Regions from separate parts of the Heliomicrobium undosum genome, predicted to be linked through region 4. Evidence: riboswitches for the same ligand, from Rfam matches in the RefSeq annotation. Region 4 holds a riboswitch; each other region holds the start of a gene.

Evidence for each region. Region 4 has a riboswitch for cobalamin ahead of thiC (phosphomethylpyrimidine synthase ThiC). Riboswitches for the same ligand answer to the same signal wherever they lie in the genome.
Region 1: another riboswitch for cobalamin. It lies ahead of GTO91_RS08975 (AIR synthase related protein); the one in region 4 lies ahead of thiC (phosphomethylpyrimidine synthase ThiC).
Region 2: another riboswitch for cobalamin. It lies ahead of GTO91_RS15460 (energy-coupling factor ABC transporter permease); the one in region 4 lies ahead of thiC (phosphomethylpyrimidine synthase ThiC).
Region 3: another riboswitch for cobalamin. It lies ahead of cbiD (cobalt-precorrin-5B (C(1))-methyltransferase CbiD); the one in region 4 lies ahead of thiC (phosphomethylpyrimidine synthase ThiC).

Annotation. Positions count from the first base shown of each region.
Region 1 covers NZ_WXEY01000007.1:155,555-159,746, forward strand. The annotation lists gene GTO91_RS08950 (efflux RND transporter periplasmic adaptor subunit) at 1-371, opposite strand, end outside; gene GTO91_RS08955 (MarR family transcriptional regulator) at 522-980, shown strand; gene GTO91_RS08960 (hypothetical protein) at 1,117-1,386, shown strand; gene GTO91_RS08965 (hypothetical protein) at 1,583-1,840, shown strand; gene GTO91_RS08970 (cell division topological specificity factor MinE) at 1,837-2,082, shown strand; cobalamin riboswitch at 2,225-2,399, shown strand; gene GTO91_RS08975 (AIR synthase related protein) at 2,520-3,263, shown strand; gene GTO91_RS08980 (ECF transporter S component) at 3,295-3,810, shown strand; gene GTO91_RS08985 (DMT family transporter) at 4,019-4,192, shown strand, end outside.
Region 2 covers NZ_WXEY01000025.1:36,287-40,478, forward strand. The annotation lists gene GTO91_RS15450 (HD-GYP domain-containing protein) at 1-1,007, shown strand, start outside; gene speD (adenosylmethionine decarboxylase) at 1,083-1,454, opposite strand; cobalamin riboswitch at 1,752-1,933, shown strand; gene GTO91_RS15460 (energy-coupling factor ABC transporter permease) at 2,169-2,843, shown strand; gene GTO91_RS15465 (energy-coupling factor ABC transporter substrate-binding protein) at 2,840-3,175, shown strand; gene cbiQ (cobalt ECF transporter T component CbiQ) at 3,214-3,912, shown strand; gene GTO91_RS15475 (energy-coupling factor ABC transporter ATP-binding protein) at 3,955-4,192, shown strand, end outside.
Region 3 covers NZ_WXEY01000002.1:27,213-31,404, reverse strand. The annotation lists gene cbiE (precorrin-6y C5,15-methyltransferase (decarboxylating) subunit CbiE) at 1-902, opposite strand, end outside; gene cbiD (cobalt-precorrin-5B (C(1))-methyltransferase CbiD) at 815-2,026, opposite strand; cobalamin riboswitch at 2,133-2,304, opposite strand; gene GTO91_RS02160 (hypothetical protein) at 2,318-2,593, opposite strand; gene GTO91_RS02155 (LL-diaminopimelate aminotransferase) at 2,695-3,876, opposite strand; gene GTO91_RS02150 (dipeptidase) at 4,186-4,192, opposite strand, start outside.
Region 4 covers NZ_WXEY01000003.1:158,502-162,693, forward strand. The annotation lists gene recQ (DNA helicase RecQ) at 1-158, opposite strand, end outside; gene GTO91_RS04530 (histidine phosphatase family protein) at 431-1,192, shown strand; gene crcB (fluoride efflux transporter CrcB) at 1,189-1,599, shown strand; gene GTO91_RS04540 (fluoride efflux transporter FluC) at 1,596-1,967, shown strand; cobalamin riboswitch at 2,071-2,242, shown strand; gene thiC (phosphomethylpyrimidine synthase ThiC) at 2,369-3,766, shown strand; gene bzaB (B12 lower ligand biosynthesis ThiC-like protein BzaB) at 4,157-4,192, shown strand, end outside.

The DNA of each region.
Region 1 (4,192 bases), on a different contig from region 4:
TCCAATTGCAGGCGGGCCCGTTCCAGGCTGGCCTTGTTGACATCGACGCCGGCGTTGGCCGCGTCGAGACGGGCCTGGATGTCGGCGTTGTCCAGTTCCAGCAGGATGTCGCCGGCGTTCACCCGCTGCCCTACTTCGGCGTTGATATGGGCGACCTTGCCCTGACCTTTCGGAACCAGTTTCAATTCTTCTTTCGCCGCCAGTGCGCCGCTGAAGGTCAGCACGTTCGACAGGTCGGCCCGCTCGGCTTTTACGACCGTGACCGCCTGGGTCGTCGCCTCCGGGGCTGCCGGTTCGGGCGTTTTTCCGCAGCCTGTCCCCGCCGCCAGCAGGGTGACGGCGAGCAGGCCGACGCTGATTCGTTTTTTCACCGTAAAAATCCTCCTCCGCCAAATGCAAATGATGCTTTCATTGACAGCCGGTCTCAATCGGCCTAATATTTATCTTAGGTGCTAAAATATTTAGCGACTAAGACGTTATCATCGTAAGGGAGAGGACAAGAACTGTCAAGGGAAGAAGCAGTGAAAGAGCAGCACTTAAATTCCATCAAAGACTTGCTGGAGGTCTTTTTCTACAATGTGAAATGCGCCGCCCAGGATATCGGTCCGGAATACAATCTGGCCGACGGGCAGATCTTTCTATTATATATTTTATGGAAGTCGGGGACATGCAAGGCTACCTTTCTTGCCGATCAGATCGGCATCACCTCCGGCGCCGTCACCGGTATGATGGACAAACTGGCCGGCATGGGCCTGATCACGCGGGAGCGGTCGGAAAAGGACCGGCGTGTCGTTATGGTCACCCTGACCGGTGAGGGATTGAAAACGATCCAAGCGGTCCAGGACGCCCGTTTTGAACGGCTGAAGGGCCAGTTGCGGGAACTCTCCGGCGCAGAACTGGCGCAGGCGGTGGCGGCCTTTGAGAAGATGAACGGTGTGCTGAAGCCTTGTGTGCGGGGAAGCGGCGCGGCAGTGGGTTGATGTGGTTGCAGATGATAGACGCTCCAGACGATGCGGATGTTACAGGTCTTATAGATATTACAGAGGGAAAAGGATTCGTTTTAAAGATGGCTGGGTGAGGGATACTACGGCCGGAACTTTTAAGGTGGTGACCGATATGGGTAAGGGAAGAAAGCTGGACAAGTTGCAAGATACAGCGGAGAAGACACCACAGGATCACAAAACGAACGAAAAGGGCAACCGTCCGTCCACCGGCATCGTACTGGCCGGTCTGGGCGTGCTGGTTGCCCTTTTCGGGAGTTTAACCGCCGGTGGTTTTATGGTTATTGCCGGGCTTGCCGTGCATGGGATTCAGCGTTACTTGGCGCAAAAGGCGGAAGAGGCGGGTGACGGATCGCAAAAGTCGATGAACAAGCGGAAGCAGTGATATTGACAGGATGATTTCTCCCCGAAAGGGAAGATCATCAAAAACTCAATCGGGCTGAGAAACGATGTTGATGTCGCTGTTACATTGGAGGTGACTGCGATGAAAAGCCATCACCTGGAATCCAACCATCTTTTAAGTGTAGTCTAACTTTCTAACCGGAATGTATATCTTTATTAAAATTTAGGACCATAGCTTCTTGTATAGCAGGAAAAAACAATTACTTGTCGAACTAAGTAAAAATTTGCAAGTGAAAACAAGGCTGGTGGTACTGATGTTCGACGTTAAAGAACAGAGTAAACGGTGTGTTTACGAACTGGTTGAAAAGATAAGTTTAACTGAAACGGGTGCGGAAGCGCGACATATTCTTGAAGTTGAGGGTCAAAACTATACCGTTGAAGATTTTTTGGCAGTAATGAGTGCTCTTAATTCGAATGGAAGCGAGAAGATTCAATGAATGACCTTTTCCAGAGTACTGATTTGTCGAGTGAATCGAATCAATTAATCCTTGTCATTGAAGATAAAGGTGCTGAAATTACTCCCCAATTAGTAAAGTCACTAACCGATGACATGATACAAGTCATCGCCAAGTATATTGAAATTGACCGTTCAAAAGTCAAGGTCAATTTGGCTACGGAACAGAGTTTAAAAAAGATTGTCATTTACATTCCAATTCTAAATATTCGTCGTGGAAAATGACTTTCTGACGGCTACCATCGAGATTCATACTAGACATCATAAATAAGCAAATTACGTCAAGAGAACAACGCCCGTAAATAAGTCGATGACAGTGTGTTGGGTATTGCCTTCAATGAGATAATTCTCTTATAATACAAGTAAACTACATCCTTTCGTTCCAGGTGCCCCTCCGGGGGAGAATAGGGAACCGGGTGTGATTCCCGGACGGTCCCGCCACTGTGACGAGGAGCCCTGCGCAGGATGCCACTGGGAAACCGGGAAGGCGCGTGGCGGCGATGAATCGAAGTCAGGAGACCTGCCTGTAACGGTGCGATTCATGAATGATGGCAAAGTTCATGGTTTCTTTGTTGTTGCCTCGGCAACGGTGAAGAGGCTATGGACTTTTTTCTTTTCCCACAGGAAATTGCAGGTCCCAGCAATGGAGGAGGTGAAATACCATGGGTTACGGGGGACGCGATGTGGAAGTGGTCTCTCTTTCCTCTGAACAGTGTTTGGTGGTGGCCTGCGACTCTTGCGGCGCCATCGGAGATAAGGAATTTGACGCCGTTCAGGTTTCTCCTTATATCGTAGGGATTTTCACCACGCGTGTCGCCTTGATGGAGGTCCTGGCAACAGGCGCTGAACCGGTTGCGCTGACAGTGACCGTCGCGAACGAACCCTTTCCCACCGGCGGCGAGGTGATTGCCGGTGTTCGCGATGAACTGGCCACTATCGGAAAGCGTGACCTGCCGATGGTCATCAGCACCGAAAAAAACATTCCCACAGGACAGACCGGCGTCGGGATCACCGTTGTCGGCGCAGTGGAGAAAGAGCGCCTGCGTGTGGGCCGTTCGCGACCCGGTGATTGTGTCTACAGTCTGGGGTGGCCCAAAGTGGGGGACGAGGTGGTGGTCGATGACGGCAAGGCGATCGCCCTGGCCGATCATGTGCGGGCGCTGCTGGCCCACCCCGGTGTCCATGAGGTGATCCCTGTCGGTTCAAAGGGGATCCGGGCGGAAGCGGAAAACCTTGCGGGGGCTGTTCATTGCCGGATCCGTGAGTGGCAGGCCAGCGCCGGCCTTGATCTGGAAAAATCGGCCGGTCCGTCCACCTGCCTCGTCTTTACCTCCGGGCCGGAACCGCCGGAGATCGCCGGCGCGCCCATTCACTATCTTGGCAGGTTGTCGGAAAGCGACGGCTGAAGCGATAAAAAAGCAAAGGAGGTCTGCCTCAATGAGCAACATGCCGATGCAATACAATGAAGCGCGCCCTTCTTGGAAGAGCGTCCGGGGGATCGCGCTGATGGGCGTCCTCATCGCCTTGAGCGCCGTAGGGGCGATGGTTAAAATTCCAAGTCCTGTCGGCACGATCGGCCTCGATTCGGCTCCTGGGTTCTTTGCCGCCCTGGCCCTCGGCGCCACAGGCGGGATGATCGTCATCACCCTGGGTCACCTGCTGACGGCTATGGTCGTCGGCTTTCCGCTCACCCTGCCTGTCCATTTCTTCATCGCTTTGCAGATGGCGATGTGGGCATACGCCTTCCGCTGGATGAATGAACGGTTTGGCTTGACGGCGGCCTTCGTCGCCGGTGTGTTCTTAAACGGCGTCGTCTCATCATTGACGATGCTCCTGTTAGGGGGCTGGGGAGCGGTCATGGCCGTGATGCCCTTTTTGGTAGCCGGTTCCGCCGTCAATGTGGGATTGGCGGCAGCCGCCTATCGAGGAATGAAGGGAATATCCTATAGGTAACCGCTCCTGTTCGAACTGTTTTTTGTATGTAACCGACATAGGCCCAACCTTTGATACCTGTAGCCGCAGTCAGAGCAGACTGCGGTTCTTTCTTTTGCTGCAGCCATTTGCTTGCTTCGCTCGATCGCGCGCTTGTGTTATGATGAAATGAACAATGCGCCCTGGAGAAAGTGAAAATACGCAATAGGAAGGTCGTGCAGTCGAACCATTGAATCCCTTTTATAAGTTGATCCTGACGCCGCTAATCTGGGCGACCAATTTTGTGATGGGGCGGCTGCTTGTCGTTGCCATCCCGGCCTTTGCCCTATCGAGCATCCGCTTCGCCATCGCCGCCCTGATCATGTTGCCGCTGGCCCTCCGCACACACCCCTTTCGGCGGATC
Region 2 (4,192 bases), on a different contig from region 4:
GCGACCTCTCCCGCTTTGAGATCCACTCGCCCAAGAGCCATTGCGAACTCGGTCGGCGGATGCTGGCGAGTTCGCCCCAACTGAGAGAAGCCGCGATCATCATCGAACACCACCATGACCACTGGGACGAGCCGGGCCGGCAGGATGCTCCCGTCGATCCCACACTGCTCCTGCTGGGTGACTTGATCCACCTGGCCGATCGCATCGAGGTCCTCCTGACACCCGCCCATATCCTCTCCCAGCGCCGTCAGGTCATGGACGCCATCAACAACATGTTCGGAACAGTCTTCCGCCCCGAATTGAAGGACCTCCTCAACGAACTGGCAGGGAGAGAGAGCTTTTGGCTTGACCTGGACTCCCCCTTCATCGACGAACTGACCCGGCAGGCCGTCGGCGCCGACGAGCATACCATCCAACTCCCCTATTGCGAGTTGAAGGGTCTGGCATCGATCTTCGCCCGCATCATTGACAGCAAGAGCCGCTTCACCCTCCGCCACTCACGGCTGGTCTCGGCCTCGGCGACGCTTCTGAGCCAGTTATTCGGCTTCTCTCCCGCCGACGCTGCCCGCATGGAAGTCGCCGGCCTCCTCCACGATATCGGCAAACTGAGCATCCCTGAGGAGATTTTAGAAAAACCGGCTCAACTGACGCCCGACGAGTACCTGATCATCAAACAGCACACCTATCACAGCTACCACATCCTGAATCAGGTTCCGGGCTTTTCCGAGATCGCCCAATGGGGCGCCTACCACCACGAGCGCCTTGACGGCAGAGGTTACCCCTTTCACATCCCAGGGGAAGAACTCAGCGTCGGCAGCCGGATTGTGGCCGTAGCCGATATCTTCTCGGCCCTCGTGGAAGACCGCCCGTACCGGGATGGCCTTTCCCGCGAAAAGGTCGAATCAATCCTGAAAAAGATGGTCCTGGAAAAGGCCATCGACGGCGATCTGGTCGATCTTCTCTGCCAACACTACGACGACTTCGAAGCGTTGAAACAAACCATGTAAGCCGTTTTCATCAGATCAAAAGAATGGCATTAGAAAAAGCCTGGCGATGACCAGGCTTTTTTTCACGCGCCGTCGTTATTTCAGGACCTCGATCGGTCCGTCGCCGCGCTTGAGCAGCTTTACCGACGTCTTCTTGGGAACCAGCACCTTGATCATGTGGTTGATGGCCACTTCCGGATCCACCGTCTCCCCGCAGGTGTAGCAATCGAGGGCGGCAAAACCCTTCTCGGGATAGGTGTGGATGGAGATATGGCTCTCGGACAACAGGACCAGGACCGTCGCGCCTTGCGGCTCAAACTGCTGCTTCTGGGACGAGAGAACCGTCGCTCCGGCCGCCTTGGCGGCTTCAATCATCTGTTCCTCCAGGAACCGGGCGTCGTTCAATTTTTCGAAATCTACGCCCCAAGTGTCAATGGTGACATGTCGTCCGAAAGTGGAGTAATCCATCATTTCGGCCCCCTTCCCAGCAAATTGGATGCCGGGACCTACGTGATCCATCCGGGGGTGGGTCTAGACCCGCCCTAACAGGGACGTTGGTCTGTTTGAAGCAATCCAAACCCGATTTGGATGAATCCTGGTTCCCACCACAATGAGTATATTAATATCATAAATGGCGGGGCAAATCAATACTTTTTTTCGAGAGGATTTTATTGCCTGAACCTTGCGACACCCTTGCCCCGCGCGCCTTGACGTGTTACGATTGCATATAGATAGTGCTTTCCATAGCTATCTGAAAAATCGAACACGGTTACCCTTGTTGCAGGCGCCGCTCAGCGGCTGAAAAGGGAATGAGGTGTAAAGCCTCAGCAGCCCCCGCTACTGTAAGGGAAGACGACCCGCCACAGATCCACTGGACTTCGGTCTGGGAAGGAGGCGGGACCGGATGACGCCCGAGCCAGGAGACCTGCCCGCAACAAACGAAAGACCCACTTCGGGAGGAAGGGAGGGCTTTATTTTGTTGCCTATGGGGAAATCTCCACCTGGCGCAGACAATCTACCGCTTGGTCCAAGGCGATGACCGAAATCGAGGAGCTTGCAAGCATGCGATTGTAGTTTTTAGTACATATATATTCTCCAGAACGATACAGCAAGCGACGAAAACACCGGAACTTAGATAGGAAATCCCTACAACCACCCCTACACAAAAAGGAGTGTCTGCGAATGCATATCATGGAGGGCTACCTGCCCCTTAGCCATGCCGCTGCCTGGACAGCCGCCTCAACGCCCTTCGTCGTCCATGGGCTGCGGTCGATCCAAAAAACCGTCCGGGCCAATCCGGAAGCCAAAATGCTCCTCGGCGTCACCGGAGCCTTCTCCTTTGTGCTATCGGCGCTGAAACTGCCTTCTGTCACCGGCAGTTCCTCCCACCCGACCGGCACCGGCCTGGGCGCCGTCCTCTTCGGCCCCACCGTGATGACCGTTCTCGGCGCCATCGTGCTGCTCTTTCAGGCCCTCCTGCTGGCCCACGGCGGAATCACCACCCTGGGCGCCAATGTTTTCTCCATGGGCATCGTGGGACCTTTTGCCGCCTACGGCGTCTACCGGTTGGGACAGCGGCTGAGCCTTCCCTCCAACGTCTCCATTTTCGCTGCCGCCGCCATCGGCGACCTGGCGACCTATGTGACAACGACCTTACAACTCGCGATCGCCTTCCCGGACACAGCCGCCGGCGTCGCCGGTTCCATCGTCAAATTCGGTTCCGTCTTCCTGGTTACGCAGGTTCCCCTGGCGCTGGCTGAGGGCCTTTTGACCGTCCTTATCTTCAATGCTCTCTCGAAATACTCGGCCAACGAACTGTCTGCGCTGAACATCTTTTCGAAAGAGGTGAAAGCATGAACTGGCTGCGGAACAAGCTTGTCCTGATTACGGCTGCCCTTTTTCTGACGGGCGTTCCCCTGGTCATGCATTTCACCGGCGATTTTGCCGGCGCCGATGATCAGGCAGGCGAAATGGTGCAGACCATCGCCCCTGATTACAAACCCTGGTTCGAATCCCTTTGGGAACCGGGAGAGGAGGCAGAACCGCTTCTCTTCGGCTTTCAAGCCGCCGCCGGCGCCGCCTTTATCGCCTACTACTTCACACGCCGCCGCAAGAGCAGCGGATCCGACATGAGCGCCGGTTCCGGAATGGGCGGCGGCATGGGGCGCAATTCCGTCGGCAACGCCTGATGGTGAAATAGAACAGTTCACAAACGGGGTCTAAACAGATGCTCTACACGATCGATCAGTGGGCTTGGGCCAACAAACTGCGGGACAAATCGCCGACTGGGAAAGGGCTTGCCGCCCTGGCAGGGCTGCTGGCTAGCCTCCTCTCCCCCACGCCCTGGCTGCCCGGCTTGATCACGCTCCTCTCCGGCGCGTTGATCGTCTTCGCGGCCCGCGTACCCCTGTCCATCTTCGTAAAACTGTTGACTGTGCCTGGCCTCTTCCTCTTCACCGGGTGCATTACAGTGGCCTTTTCGCCATCCCCCCTTGACCCCGTGGCGCAGGTGACTATCGGTCCCTACACCCCTGGCATATCAGCTGCCGGTCTGGAACAGGCTGGCATCCTCTTCTTTCGATCCCTCGGCGCCACAGCCAGCCTCTATTTTCTCGTGCTTACCACGCCGATGGTCGATGTGATCGAACTAGCGGCCCGCTTGCGGACGCCCAAGATTGTGACGGAACTGATGCTTCTCATCTACCGCTTCATCTTCGTGCTCATGGAGACGACTCAGGCCATCGTCGTGGCCCAAGAGTCCCGACTCGGCTACTCCACGAAAGCCAACAGCCTTCGCTCCCTCGGTATCCTGGCGGCCAACCTATTCGTCCGCTCCCTCATCCGTTCCCGTGAGCTCTACATCGCCCTGTCGGCCCGGGGGTATGAGGAAGAGCTTCGTGTACTGCCACGCGCCAGAACCCCTTAAAAATAGCACCAGAACTCCCTAAAAAAGAGGATGGTTTTCATCGTGACAGCCCTGTTGGAAACGGAACAAGTGGAATACAACTACCCCGACGGCAACAGCGGCCTTCGGGGTATCGATCTTTCCCTCCCGGCGGGACGCAAGATCGCCGTCGTCGGCGCCAACGGCGCCGGCAAGTCGACCCTCTTCCTTCATCTCAACGGCGCCTTGAAGCCGCGCCGGGGTGTCGTCCGTTTCCAGGGTAAGCCCATCGATTACTCCCGCCGGGGCCTACGCGAACTGC
Region 3 (4,192 bases), on a different contig from region 4:
ATCGAACCGGTGCCTGCGCCAATGTCCCAGACGATGTCCCCCGGACCGACCTGCGCCCGGACCAGGGTGAGCGCCCGGATATCCGACTTGGTCATGGGGACCTGGCCGCGGATGAAGGCATCATCCGGCAAGCCGACATTTGTCATTAAAAGTGGACCCTTCGCCGGCTGGACGCCCAGAATCGTCTCTGTCTGGCTGTTCGATCCGGCATTCTCTTTGCCGTGCGATTCGACGTCAAAGCCCCCCTCGACGATCAACAGGGACGGCTGATACGCTCCTGTTTTCACAAGTGCAAATGTATGTACAGTGCCAGCCTCGACCGACTCATCGTCATAACCAAGGTTGCGCGTCACATAGGCGCGCCGTTCCCCCTCCCCCTGTGCATCCAGGTAGGCGGCCACCGCTTCCGGCGTGTGGTCGGGATCGGTCAGGAAGGCTACCCACCCCGGATGCCGGAGAGCTTCGAGGGCATCCTCCATAGGACGGCCATGCATGCTCTTCCAGGCAGCCTCCTGCCAAGGGAGCTTGAGGCGGGCAAAGGCCATCTGCAGGGAACTCAAACCGGGGATGACCTTGATCGGTTCGTCGCCGAGAGAACGGATCAGACGGGGCAACAGGCTGTAATAGCCGGGGTCTCCGGAGACGAGAACGGCAAGACGCCGCGATAGCCGTTCGGAGGCGATATAGTCGATAAGGTTATCGAGACGACGGTCGATGATCCGTCCCGGCTTGTTGTAACCGGCGAAGAGCGCCAGCGCGCGAGGCCCCCCGACGAGAACATCGGCCTCCTCCACCGCCCGCAGCGCCGCTGGTGTCAAATATTCTTCTGTGCCGGGACCGATGCCGATGACAGTGACCGGAAATCCCGGTCGAATCCCGGAAGCGTTGCATGGCGACTCCACCCTAGCGGTTCTCCCTTCAAATCTGTGAATATGACCGAAACAGTTCCGCGAAAACGTTGGGCTGCTTTTTCGGCGGCCACCTCGGCCAGGTGGTCGAACAAGTCAAGACGGCCAGCTCGATGCAGCAGTTCCACCGCCGCTTCCGCTGTGTTGGCCTCCAGCACCGCTTGGACGAGTTCCAAGGGCAAGCCGCAGACGGCTGCGTGGGCGGCGATGATCTCCCTGCGCCCGTCGGCAACCTTGCTGTGGGTGTGGAAGATGCCGCCGGCGACTTTGACCAGCTTCCCCACATGGCCCCAGAGCAGGATCTCCTGGACACCTTTTTTGGCGCAGGCGTCGAGCATATGGCCGATGAAGTTGCTCGTCAGCACGATGGCGTCAGCGGGCGCTCCCCGCTGCTCCAACCCTCGCCGGCCCATGTGACCTGGTGTCAGCAGGAGGGTCCGGTGTCCGGCAGCCAGCGCGATATCGATCTGCGGCTCAAGGCTATGTTTGAACGCCTCTTCTGACATGGGATTGACGATGCCTGTTGTTCCAAGAATGGAGATGCCGCCGACGACGCCCAGGTGAGGGTTCAATGTCGAAGGTCCGACCCGCTCTCCTTCCGGCGCCCAGACGGTGAGGCGAACCCCCTTGCCGGGCGGCAGCGCTTCCTTGACGGCGGCTGTGATCATGGCGCGGGGCGTCGGATTGATGGCCGCTTCCCCCACCGGCACGGCCAAGCCAGGCTTGGTCACCCGGCCGACGCCCAGCCCCCCGTCGATGTGGATCCCTTCCGGCGCAGGCAGGGCAGTGACGCGGATCGCCATGCCGTGGGTCGCATCGGGGTCATCGCCCCCATCCTTGATTACCTGGTAGGTAACTCCCCCGTTTCCATTGACAGAGGGCTCGTGCTCATCGATGCGTTCCGCCTTGACGATCAGCCGTCCGTCATAGGGCAGCGGGATATCCACCGGCAGTGATTCTTGCAACGTTGAAGCAGCGGGAATCTCTGTTGCTTCGTTTGGTGTCTCGGCGAGTGTTCCAAGTGTTCCATAGAGGAAACCTGTCGCCGCCTTGGCCGCAGCGGCGGCGCAGGATCCCGTCGTATAGCCTTTTCGCAGTTGTTCCCACTCTCCCCGCACATAAAAAATCCCACCCCCTCAGCAAGGTGTGGGATTTGACACAAATGCAAACCTGGGGAATCAAAAGACCATTCCCCGGTCCGGTCACCTCCCCCGTAGCGCGCGGGTTCTCGCGGTGGGGGCAGTCAGGTCTCCTGGCTCAGGCTCATCGGAACGCTTCGCCTTCCCGGTTCCCCGGTGGCCTTAGAAGCGCCCTCCCCGTCACAGTGGCGGCACCGCGTCGGATTCGCACCGACTTCCCTGCGTCATACGTGACGCCTGCCCCGAATATGCGTAATGTGATACATAAAATTATTCGCCGTCTTTTGAATCATTCCTGCAAATCCAAAGAACTTTTCTGTCGTCACTGCGGATCAGGGACAGTTTTTCGACATCACTTCGCCGAGATCGCCGCAGGCGGCGGTTTTCCGCCTCGAGGCGTGCGATCGCATCCCGCCGTTCACTGTCCACCGTCTCCAGCAATGCCATCAACACACGGCGACTGAGTCTCAACTGATTCAGCCGTGAGCGCAGGTAATCCACTTCGTCCTTCAGCGCTTCCAGCGATTCGCGATTTCCTTCTCCCATGGGTCCCGCCCTCCTGCCTGTGTCTTATCACCATTTTATGTCAAAGGCAGGCGAACTATCCCACAAGAGAGACGTCGATCGATCGTAAAGATAGACTTGGCTCAACCGCCGAAACGATATCGCTTGGCGATCCGTTCGACGGCCTTTTCCAATCGCGCTTCAGGGACAACCAGGGCGATGCGCACATACCCCTCGCCGCGCTCCCCAAAGGCGTTGCCTGGGACGACGAGCACACCCGTTTCACGCAAGAGTTCCTCGGCAAAGGCGAAGGAGGAGGCAAACCCTTCGGGCACAGGCGCCCAGACGAACATGGAGGCCTTCGGCTTATCCATCTGCCAGCCGATGCGGGCCAAGCCGTCGACGAGAACATCGCGCCGGCGCTGGTAGGCCCCGGCGTTTTCCTCGACGATCGCCTGGGGTCCCCGCAAGGCCGCCACGGCCGCCCATTGGACCGCCTTGAAGACGCCATAGTCAATATTGGACTTCAGATTGGCCAAAACGGCCAGAACCTCCCGGTTGCCGACCGCCATACCCAGACGACACCCAGCCAGGTTATAGGACTTGGATACAGAATGGAACTCGATACCCACCTCTTTGGCGCCAGGCGCCTGCAGGAAGCTGACTGGTCGGTAGCCATCATAGGCCAATTCCGAATAGGCGATGTCGTGGAGCACAATGATGTTGTTGCGGCGGGCGAAATTGACAACACGGGTAAAAAAGTCTAGCTCCGCCGTCGCTGCGACGGGGTTGCTCGGGTAATTCAGGATCATCAGTTTGGCCCGGCGGAGGATGTCTTCCGGAACGGCGTCCAGATCGGGCAGATAGTCACGCTCCCGTTCCAACGGAAGCGGATAGGGGACACCTTCGGCGAGAAGGACGCCCGCCGTATAGATCGGGTATCCCGGATCAGGGACAAGGGCGATATCACCGGGATCGAGCAGCGCGAGACCAAGATGGCCGAGGCCGTCCTGGGAGCCCATCAGGGAGAGGACCTCTGTCTTCGGATCGAGGTTGACGCTGAACCGTTCCCGGTACCAATCGGCGACGGCGCTTTTGAACTCGATCAGCCCGTCCGTTAAAGCATAGCCGTAGGCGTCGTCTCGGGCCAGCGCATCCATGAGCGCTTGCCGGACATGGGGAGCCGGGGGGCGATCAGGGCTGCCGATACCGAGGTTGATGACATCAACGCCGCCTGACTCTACCTCTTGCCGGAGCGCATCCATGCGCGAAAACATGGCAGATGATAGGCTAGCCATCCGGCGAGCCGGTTTCCATTCAAACATGCTATGTATCTCCCCCGTATTCACATATTGCCAACTCTCATTCTAGTCCTATCACGGGGGATGTTTCAAGGTTTCCTTACTTTCTCCCTCAGTCCATTTCCTTTTCTATCGACGACTCGTATTCGCTTCCGTCGGTGCATTCATTGCAGGGAAGACAATCCCCGACACGATCGGCATACAAGCAAGTTTCACAATGGAGGTCTCGACGCTCCATGCGGCCTCCCCCTTTGTCCCGTTCCTTGTCCCTATTCTTTGCTTCCGCCTCCGTTACCCATACACGAAATCTTCATATTTTACCATTTTCTTAAATCATTCC
Region 4 (4,192 bases):
GCCGGGATCTGGTAACAGATCGACTTGCCGCCGCCTGTCGGCATGATGCCCACCGTGTCACGACCGGCGAGCAGGCTCTCGATGATCTTTTCCTGGCCGGGCCGGAAGGCGTCATATCCGAAATGCCGCTTCAGCAATGTCCGGGCCTGTTGCAACATGCGAGTCACTCCATATCGGTGAGTGTCCATTAAAGGACATTCGTCTTTTTTCATGAACCTTTCATGAACCTTTATCGTTCTCTTTTTCGACACGATAGGCAGGTGCTCCTGCTTTCTGGAAATGAATGGGAAGAAGGAGTCTTGACGTTCCTCTCCCCCCATACTACACTTAAAGATATTTCCGAACCCTTGTGAAAAAGCGATGACGGAGTCTCTTCATCGGCTTTAAAAAAGGGCCTGGGTTTGCGGATGACAAAATGGAGTCGGTCAACATGCAGATTATCTTCGTCCGTCACGGGCAAACGGACGAAAACATCATACCGCTCGGGGCGCGCTTCACCATCGATACCTTTAATGCCATGATGGCCGGTTCCCCGTCGACGGTGCGGCTCAACGCGACAGGGATTCATCAGGTCGAGGCGGTGGCTCGCCGGCTGAAGCCGGTCCCGGTATTGGTGGCGAGTCATTTTCAGCGCGCCCAGGAGACGGCGGCCATCCTGGCAAAGTCCTGGGGCGCTGAGGTCGTCACCCTGGAAAGCCTGGGCGAGATCGTCCTGGCCAAATTCCCGGGGCGGGGCGCTCGACGTGAGATTCCTTTCTGGCTGCTCATCGCCATGACCGTCTGGCGTCACGCCTGGCCCTTTACAGAGGGAGAGGAGACGTTGTACCAGGCTTTCCGGCGCGCCCGGACTGCCTGGGCGCAGCTGCTGGAACTCGCGTCAGAGCGGGGTCCTATCGTCGTGATCTCCCACCAGGGCTTTTTGCGGATCCTCCTGTGGTATCTCCGGTTTCAACGCGGTTGCCGGGTGCGAAAAAAAGACCTGTCTAATGGAGGCGTCTCCATTGTGGAGGTGGAGGAAACGGCCAGGGGCGCAGGCAGCGACAGGGCATTTGAACCGGCAGGGGCAGGAACGATGCAAGGGCGTCGCTTCATGTTGCCGCAAGAGGAAGAACCGGCCGATGAAGCCGCTGCCGCGGTGGAAAACGTCGCGACGGTGGAAGCCATCGCTGTATTGGGCAGGGACCTGAGATGAACAGTTTGGCGGTGGCTGTGGGCGGTTTTCTGGGCGCGATGGCCCGCTTTTTGATGGGAACCTGGCTGACGCCCTTGACCGAACAGACCGGTTTCCCCTGGGGCACTTTGACGATCAACCTGTTGGGCGCTTTCGCGCTCGCCTTTTTTTTGACCCTGGCCCTGGAGCGGGTGAAGGTCAATCCGGCGATGCGAATCGGTTTTTCAACGGGGTTCCTTGGCGCTTTTACGACTTTTTCCACCTTCGCTTTGGAGAGCCTTCGCTTGCTGGAGGCGGGGCAAGCGCTTCTGGCAGCCGTCTACTTGCTGTCCAGCCTCACTTTGGGATTGAGCGTCACCGCGCTCGGCGTGCGCATCGCGCGCGCCGTCAAGGTGAAGGGGGCGGCTGCGCTGGAGGTGGAGCGATGACGATTTGGGCGTTCCTTTCGATCGGCGCCGGCGGCGCGCTCGGGGCGCTGGCGCGTTACGGCGTCGGGGTGGCCGTATCTAGACGGTCTTCGCTGGCCTATCCGCCGTCCACCTTCTTCATCAACATCGCTGGGGCCTTTTTGCTCGGACTGTCGGCGGCCCACGCGGCGCATAGCCCCGGCTCGGCTTGGGTCGAAAAATACGTCTTTCAGATCGGCTTTCTGGGCGCTTTCACCACCTTTTCCACCTTCACATTGGAGGCCTTCCGGATGATCGAGGACGGTGAATGGTTCCGTTGCGGCCTCTATGTCGGCGGCAGCGCCGTCATCGGGTTACTAGCCTGCGCTTTGGGCTATTACGCCCTATGACGAAGTGTTTTTAGCCCCGTCAGGTCCCGTTGATATTCTTTTGCAACAACTATCTTTACAGGCCGCCATTTCGCGATTAAGATAATAAGCGCAACCACTCAATTACATAGTCACGTTCACAGGTGCCCGTGAGGGAGAATAGGGAACCGGGTGAGAATCCCGGGCGGTCCCGCCGCTGTATGGGGGAGCCTGCTGCAAGATGCCACTTCGCGAGAGGGAAGGCGCAGCCGGTGAGGAACCCGAGCCAGAAGACCTGCCTGTGAACGGTCAAGGGTCTCTTTCCCGGCAAAGGAGACTCTTCGTGGGATGATGGCAAAGTCCCCGGATCCGTCTATGGATCCGGGGACTTTTTTTCTTGCCGGGCAGCCGGTGACGGCGAAGAAAAAAGGAGGCTGAACGGAGTGGAACTTACCCAGCGTGAAGCGGCCCTGCGGGGCCTGATCACACCGGCCATGGCCGAAGCGGCCGAGCGGGAGCAGGTGGAGGCCGAGGTGATCCGCCGCGGGCTGGCGGAGGGGACCATCGTCTTGCCCTTCAACCGCAGGCGGGCCGAGGGACGGCAGGCCGTCGCCTTTGGCAAGGGATTGCGCACCAAGGTCAGCGCGTCCATCGGGCTCCCCCTCGACGGCGGGTCGGAGTCGGAAGAGCGCAAGAAATTGGAGGTCGTGCTGGCAGCAGGGGCCGACGCGGTGCTCGACCTGTCCATCGGGGCCGGCGCCGACCGGGTGCGGGAACCGGATGCCCATCTGAGCGATTATTTGGCCCTCTTCCGTCGGCACGTGCTGTCCACCTCGACGAAACCTGTCGGGACGCTGCCCCAGTACGAGGTGTTCGCTTGCCGGCGCGGCGGAAAGGGAGGCGGCATCCTGGCGACGACCGTAGATGAAATGTTCGAAGCGATGGAGCGTCACGCCGCCGACGGCGTCGACTTCTTCGGCTTGCACTCGGCCATGACCTTGAAGGCGCTGGACCTGGCGCGGCGGCAGGGGCGCCTGACCCACATGGTCAGTTGGGCCGGCGCTTCTTTGGCCGGTTGGATGCTTTACCACGAACAGGAAAATCCCTTCTACCGCCACTTCGACCGGGTGCTGGACATCTGCCGGCGCTATGACGTGACCCTCAGCCTGGCTGACGGGCTGAGACCCGGCTCAGGGCACGATTCCCTCGACCGGGCGCAGGTGCAGGAGATGGTAATCCTAGGCGAGCAGGTCCGGGCGGCCCGTGACGCCGGTGTGCAGGTGATGGTCAAAGGCCCCGGCCATGCGCCCCTCCATCACTGCCGCGCGACGGTGCAGTTGCAGAAACAAATCTGCGAGGGAGCGCCTTACTTCATCTTCGGCCCCCTGGCCACCGACGCCGCCCCCGGATACGACCACATCACCTGCGCCATCGGCGCCGCCTTGGCCGCCTCCGCCGGCGCCGACTTGATCTGCTATGTCACACCGGCAGAACACGTCCGCTTCCCCACCGTCGAAGACGTCCGCACCGGCGTCATCGCCGCCCGCATCGCCGCCCATGCCGCCGACGTAGCAAAGGGGATCCCCGCCGCCGTCGAACGCGACGCCGCCCTTTCCCGAGCGCGAGGGTTGCGGGACCGGGTGACGGAGCGGAAGCTGGCGCTAGATCCGGATGCCCTGACGTCCACCGGCAGTGTTGACGCGGTGGACGCTCCTATCTCGGAGGAAGGCATTGAAGACGGAAAGGCTCCGAAGCAAGAGAGTGGCTGTCACGCTTGCGGTGATGGCTGTTCCCGCCGAGTGCTGGCGGAGTACTTCGGTGCTCCGATTGAGTACTGCTAGGCACATAAAGGATGCGAACAAAAAATGAGGGTATCTGAAAAAGGCTGACTGATAAAAAAGTCGACTGAAAAAAAGCGATTTGCCTGAGTGCTATTGCCATTTCACGAATAGGTAAGTCCTGGGTGTATTGGCGCAGCGAGCGGTTTGGGCGGAGCGGCGTGATGAGCGCAGGTTGCGGAGCGGAAAAGCGCGCCATGGACATGCAGAAAAGCCCTAGAGGTTTGGCGCGCCCGCGCAGCAACCCAGCGAACAGCCGCGGAGCCCTTAGCGAGCGGAGCCAATACACCCCGACTTACCGCAAATGCAACGTTGCGACTAACTTTTAGCAGCGACACTTCAATAGGCGATGTTAGCAAACCCAAGCCGAACATAACGAAGGAGGAACCCCCCATGACCAAACTGACCCAAGCCGAATTCGCCCGCAAC